DNA from 2 places in the Virgibacillus salidurans genome. Region 1 is predicted to be linked to the other one. Evidence: a T-box and tRNA genes for the amino acid it is inferred to sense, from the RefSeq annotation. Region 1 holds a T-box; the other holds one or more tRNA genes.
The links. A T-box is a leader RNA that pairs with one kind of tRNA and senses whether it is charged. The one in region 1 lies ahead of tyrS (tyrosine--tRNA ligase), so its partner is inferred to be a tRNA-Tyr.

Region 1 (3,421 bases):
CGGCTTGATAGCTATACCGTCTCCCATCATTTTTTGACTAAAAACCGGATCCGGTACTTCCTCTAGTGGAATTATTTCACCGGATATAGGTGCATAAATTTCCGTAGTAGGATTTTCTTTTTTAAATAAATTTTTAAACATAATACATGTCTCCTTTCATATGATGGTACAACCTCAATATGAGGCACTCGTTTGAATAGGCACGGGGCACATGAAGCGTGTATACCATTTCCAAATACCACCATGCCTGATAAAATCAGTATCATATTTTATTTAATCATAGCTTACCATGTCAGCAACTCAGGCGACAATATATCTGCTAATTCACCATATATACAAAAAATTCTCTCTGATTCATCAATTTTCTATTCAAAACGTATTAAGAAGTACTTTTTCTTTCCGCGGCGGATAATGGTAAACGTATCTTCAATACGATCATCTGCCATTAGATTATATTGAAGATCTTGTTGTCTTTCCCCATTAATATAAATCGCCCCATTGTTGATATCCTCTCTTGCTTGTCTTTTTGACGAGGATATGGAAGCATTTACTAATAGATCAATTAAACCTGTTTCCTCATTTGATGCTTGATAAGTTGGGACATCTTTAAACCCTTGTTCAATATCACTTGCTGAAAGTTGCTTCAAGTCATCACTAAAAAGGGCTTGAGATATTTTTTGCGCTTGATCTAGAGCCGCTTGACTATGAACGTCTCTTGTCATTTCTTCAGCTAAACGTTTTTGTGCCACCCGGTTTTCCGGTTGGTTGATCACTTCATCTTCAAGCTGTTGTACTTCTTCTTCAGGAATAAAGGTGAAGTAACGCAAGAATTTCAACACATCACGATCATCCGTATTAAACCAGAATTGATAAAATTCATAGGCGCTTGTTTTTTCAGGGTCTAACCAAATAGCCCCACCTGCCGTTTTCCCGAATTTCGTACCGTCTGCTTTTGTGATTAAAGGGACCGTTAAACCGAAAACATTCGTTTCTTCATCTTCATTTTCCCTTGAACGACGAATCAATTCCATTCCGGCTGTAATGTTTCCCCATTGGTCACTACCACCGATTTGTAATGTGCAATTTTCCTGTTCATATAATTTGAGATAATCAAGGGATTGCAAAATCATATAACTAAATTCTGTAAATGTAATACCCTGTTCAATCCGTGCTGAAACAGATTCTTTTGACAGCATATAATTGATACCGAAATGTTTACCTGCGTCACGCAGAAAATCAATGACCGTCATACTTGCTAACCAATCATGATTGTTTCTGGCTACAACAGGATTTTCCCCTTTATCAAATTCAAGCAGTCCGGCTATTTGCTTCTCTACTTTTTCACTGTATTCTTTAACGATAGTATCTTCATTTAAAGATCTTTCACTGGTGCGTCCACTGGGATCACCGATCATTCCTGTGCCGCCGCCGACTAATGCAATCGGTTTATGACCTGCTTTTTGAAATCTTTTCAGCATCGTAATCGGCACCAAATGGCCTATATGTAGACTATCTGCCGTTGGATCAAACCCACAGTATAATGTCACCTGATTGGCTGATAAATGTTGCTTTAATCCTTCAAAATCTGTTGTCTGTTGAATCAAGCCACGCGTTTCTAAATCCTGCAAAATATCCATCCATTTCACACTCCATCATGATTTTTTTAATAAAAATAAAAAAACTCCCCCCTCTAAAAAATAAGGGACGAGTTTACACGCGGTACCACCCTTGTTGCACATTAATTGCCACTTGGGATTGTTATCGATGTTTTCCACCGTTTCTTTCGAAAAAGAAAATGCTCCAGATTGTAATTCGCCTGCAAATATATACTAGCTTACACCAGCCGCCAGCTCTCTATAATAGGGAAATGCATAACTACTAATTCCTTCTTCGCATATTTATTTATTATTATATATTCATACCATATTCTTATCTGAAAAGCAATACTTATTTTTCCCCTATATACCAAAAAGCAATTATGCTATAATTTAAACATGGTATGAGGGGAGGTTTTTACATGGATTTGAAGGAATTATATCATAAATATAAGAAAAAAATAAAGGAAGCTTGGCGTACCGGAGACATCCAACGCTCATCACGGATTACATATGATGTGTTTTGGAATGTTGTTTTATTCTTCCTTGTTATTGGAGTTATTGGTTTGTTTTTTGCTGGTGGCATTGGTGCAGGATACTTCGCCTCCCTTGTAAAGGATGAACCGGTAAGAAGCTATGAATCTATGGAACAGGACATATACAATTATGAAGAAACATCGGAATTATATTTTGCAGATGATGAGTATTTCGGTGACGTTCGTTCAGATCTTCATCGGGAAGAAGTTGCGTTGGAGAATATCTCCGAGACATTAATTAATGCAGTAATTGCTACCGAGGATGAATATTTCAGCGAACATGAAGGAATTGTCCCAAAAGCAATTTTTCGTGCAGTCGTACAAGAAGCAACAAATGCAGATAATCAAACAGGAGGAAGTACGTTAACCCAGCAACTTATTAAGAATCAGGTTTTAACAAATGAGGTTTCCTTTGAACGAAAAGCAAAGGAAATATTGCTAGCACTCCGTTTGGAACGTTTTTTTGATAAAGATGAAATTCTGGAAGCTTATTTAAATATCGTTCCATATGGTCGTGACGCCTCCGGTAGAAATATTGCCGGAATCCAAACAGCCGCGCAAGGGATATTCGGAATTGACGCAGACGAGGTTAACATAGCACAGGCAGCTTACTTAGCGGGACTTCCTCAAAGTCCCTCATCCTATACCCCTTTTTCCAATCAAGGTGGGCTAAAAAGTGAAGACGGATTACAAGCTGGGTTGAACCGAATGCAGTCCGTACTGAATCGGATGCTTGATGAAGGATATATTACGGAAACTGAATATGAAGAAGCAACTAATTATGACATTGTCTCAGATTTCTCTGAAGATTTTCAGTCACCTATCGAACAATATCCAGCTCTTACGTTTGAATTAGAGAATAATGCAAGAGAAATAATTATGGAAATGCTTGCAGAAGAAGATGGATATACAATGGAAGATCTTAATAATGATGCTACATTAAAAGAAGAATATGAAATGTTGGCTGATCGTGATTTACGAAACAAGGGATATCAAATTCATTCCACCATCGATAAGGATATTTATGATACGATGCAGGAAATCACCCAAAACTTTGATAACTTTGGACCTGACACGGTAACAACGGTCGAACTTGCTAACGGAGAAGAGACTGAGATCACACAGCAAGTGCAAGCAAGTGGGATATTGATAGAAAATAGCTCAGGCAGAATCATCAGTTTTGTTGGCGGCCGTGAATACAATGAAGATAACCAGTTAAATTATGCTACCAATGCTGTACGATCAAATGGCAGTACTATTAAACCGCTTCTCGTTTATGCTCCAGCAATG
Region 2 (3,421 bases), 1.8 Mb from region 1:
AATTCTTTAGCTTTTCCGACACGGATTTCTTTTTGTTCAATTAATTGTTCAGCAATAATATCAATCATCTCCCCAGAGGCCCCTGCTGCAATGGCAACAGAGCGAGAATGTAAAGCCATATGGCCTTTTTGAATACCGTCAGTTACTAAGGCTTTTAAAGCACCGAGGTTTTGTGCTAAACCGACCGAGACAATAACTTGGGCTAATTCCTGAGCCGATTTAACATCCAACATACTATATGCAATTTTTGACATGGAATGAACCTGGGTAGATCCACCTACCGTAGCCACAGACATTGGTAATTCCAGCTCACCAACAAGATTTCCTGACGGGTCCTTTGACCAGGTCGTCATGGAACTGTACTCGCCGCTTCGTGCTGCATAGGCATGCGCGCCTGCTTCAACCGCCCGCCAATCGTTACCTGTAGCAATGACAATTGGATCAATTCCGTTCATAATCCCTTTATTATGCGTGACCGCGCGATATGGATCCGATGCTGCAAATTCATAAGCATGTACAACTCCATCGCGGACTTCTTCCCCTGAAAAATCATCCGTTTGAAGTAGATCTGGAGGAATCACTACTCGCGAACGTGCCAAGCATTTATCTGCATAATTTGATAAAATTCGCAAGTAAACTTTCCCTTTCGTCAAGCCCTCCACTGTAGGGGCTAGGGCTTCCACCATAGTATTAATGATATTTGCCCCCATCGCGTCACATGTATTAACATATACATGCAACACAAGCATTTGACTGTATTTAGAGTCCGATCCTTCATTGAGTATTCGAACCTCCAAATCCTCGGCACCTCCGCCTCTGGCTGCTAGGCTCGGATAGGCTGCATTTGCATCTTCTATTAAAGATTCCTTCTCGCTTAAAAGAGCGCTCTTGGCAGCCTCCAAATCAGGGCTGCCCACTACTTGAATTTGACCAATCATAACTCGATCCGTAGCCTCAGCAGTAAAACCGCCCGTCTCCCGTACGATTTTAGCAATATGGCTTGCTGAAGCTACGATAGATGGTTCCTCAACCGCCATTGGTACTACATATTCTTTCCCATTTATGAGGAAATTCAATCCTAAACCGAGTGGCAATGGAAAGGTTCCAATCACATTTTCAATCATTTTATCTGCAGTATCTGCCGGCAGGGACTCATTTGAAAATAAATCAGCAGTCTCTTCATCTGTAAATGTATGCATATCTTGCAATAATTTCCTTCGCTCATCAACAGTCATATTATAAAAACCAGGAATTCTGGAGGTTTTCATACCCATATCATCCTTTTGTATAGCGTCATTGTTTAAAAAAGATCTATTTACATTTTAATATAAAACATGCTTAGAATAAAATTATAACATGTATATGCCTATTTCGTGGTTAGAAAAGTTATTTTAGTTATTAATGCCCTAATGGCAATTGTTTTTCTATTCTTATAATCCCTTTCCGAAACAAAATTACTCTATCTATTATGTAAAAAAAACACCCAAAATGCAAATAAACAAGGTTGCCTATTGTTACGACTACCTTGTTTATGTTCGATTGCAATATAATGTTGCTTTTTAGAATGATAAATCATGGTGAGCCATGGAGGAATCGAACCTCCGACCCTCTGATTAAAAGTCAGATGCTCTGCCGGCTGAGCTAATGGCTCATGATTTGGCGAGCTGCTCATTATGGATGAGATCTTGCTCGTAAGTTTTATGTAACGTCGAGTATTGAATAATTTCGCTTAAAATAAAAAAATGGCTGGGCCACCAGGATTCGAACCTGGGGTGCACGGGATCAAAACCCGATGCCTTACCGCTTGGCTATGGCCCAAAAATAGAAATGGTGGAGGGGGAGAGATTCGAACTCCCGAACCCTGAGGGAGCGGATTTACAGTCCGCCGCGTTTAGCCACTTCGCTACCCCTCCGATAGTCTTGACAGATATAATTGATTTATACATCAAATTCAATTGAAATAAAAAATGATGCCGGCCAGAGGACTTGAACCCCCAACCTACTGATTACAAGTCAGTTGCTCTACCAGTTGAGCTAGGCCGGCTATTGTTGGTGACCCGTACGGGATTCGAACCCGTGTTACCGCCGTGAAAGGGCGGTGTCTTAACCACTTGACCAACGGGCCATGAAGCAGCGTATTCATATATTTGTCGTAAACCGACGAATTGTATTATAACCAATCCGGCAAACTTTGTAAAGGGGAAAAGAGATTTTTTTAAAATAATTTTTTCTCAGGGATAAAAGTTCTTTATTTTAATCTAAAATTCGATTTCTCTAAAGAAACCAATTAAGTTATAATAGATAAAAGAAAATCAATTGGAGGTTTACTTATGTCTTGTTTATTAGAAGGAAAAAACATCATTATAATGGGAGTTGCAAACGAACGAAGCATTGCCTGGGGGATAACGAAATCATTACATAACGCAGGTGCGAATTTAATTTTCACCAATAGACAGGAGCGATCCTATCAAAAACTAACCAAGCTTCTTGAACAAAATGATATCGAACCAAAATTAATTGTTTCCTGTGATGTTGCGAGCGACGAAAGTATTAATCAAGCTTTCGATGAAATCAAGGAAAAAATTGGCGTTGTTCACGGGCTTGTACATGCGGTTGCTTTTGCGAATCGGGATGAATTAAGTGGTGAATTTGCAGACACTTCACGTGAGGGATTCTTATTGGCGCAAGAAATCAGCGCGTACTCACTTGCAGCTGTCACTAGGGCTGCCAAAGAGTTAATGACAGAAGGCGGCAGTATTGTTACCCAAACATACCTGGGAGCAGAACGCGTCATCAAAAACTACAATGTCATGGGTGTTGCAAAAGCATCATTGGAAGCTAGTGTGAGGTATTTAGCAGAAGATGTCGGAAAGTATGGCATTCGCGTTAACGCAGTATCTGCAGGCCCAATACGCACCTTATCCGCCAAAGGAGTATCAGGCTTCAACGAGAAAGCAGGAATTATTGAAGAAAAAGCCCCATTACGTCGAAATGTGGATCAGGATCAAGTTGGCGATGCAACATTATTTTTCATGAGCGAACTTTCCAGAGGCGTAACCGGCGAAGTCATGCATGTAGATTCCGGATACCATATCATCGGTGGATAAATTTTATCAGGGCGCCTGTCTGCTTGCATGCAGTAGCAGGCCCTTTTCTCTATATGGGGAGGTTAATCTAATGAAAGAATGGTTCAGTGATATACATGGAGAGCCCTTTATTGCTTTTGGTTCCAGTCATATTACGGTGCTAATTATATATTTTGTCGGGCTTATCACTCTTTTACTAACATATAAAAGAATTCTAACTAACCCATCTACATACAACTTCATAAGATGGACTCTTTTTGTTTTATTAATCCTTTCAGAGTTATCTTATCAAGTGTGGACAGCTGCTAATGGCATATGGAATTTACGCGATCATA

Region 2: it encodes a tRNA-Tyr, which carries the amino acid that the T-box ahead of tyrS (tyrosine--tRNA ligase) is inferred to sense. The anticodon was not compared.

Annotation. Positions count from the first base shown of each region.
Region 1 covers NZ_CP074373.1:2,269,602-2,273,022, forward strand. The annotation lists gene KFZ58_RS11725 (PTS sugar transporter subunit IIA) at 1-141, opposite strand, end outside; gene tyrS (tyrosine--tRNA ligase) at 366-1,637, opposite strand; T-box leader at 1,698-1,900, opposite strand; gene KFZ58_RS11735 (transglycosylase domain-containing protein) at 2,018-3,421, shown strand, end outside.
Region 2 covers NZ_CP074373.1:205,170-208,590, reverse strand. The annotation lists gene KFZ58_RS01190 (hydroxymethylglutaryl-CoA reductase, degradative) at 1-1,268, opposite strand, end outside; tRNA gene KFZ58_RS01185 (tRNA-Lys) at 1,576-1,651, opposite strand; tRNA gene KFZ58_RS01180 (tRNA-Gln) at 1,744-1,818, opposite strand; tRNA gene KFZ58_RS01175 (tRNA-Tyr) at 1,829-1,913, opposite strand; tRNA gene KFZ58_RS01170 (tRNA-Thr) at 1,972-2,044, opposite strand; tRNA gene KFZ58_RS01165 (tRNA-Glu) at 2,051-2,125, opposite strand; gene fabI (enoyl-ACP reductase FabI) at 2,331-3,107, shown strand; gene KFZ58_RS01155 (YwaF family protein) at 3,178-3,421, shown strand, end outside.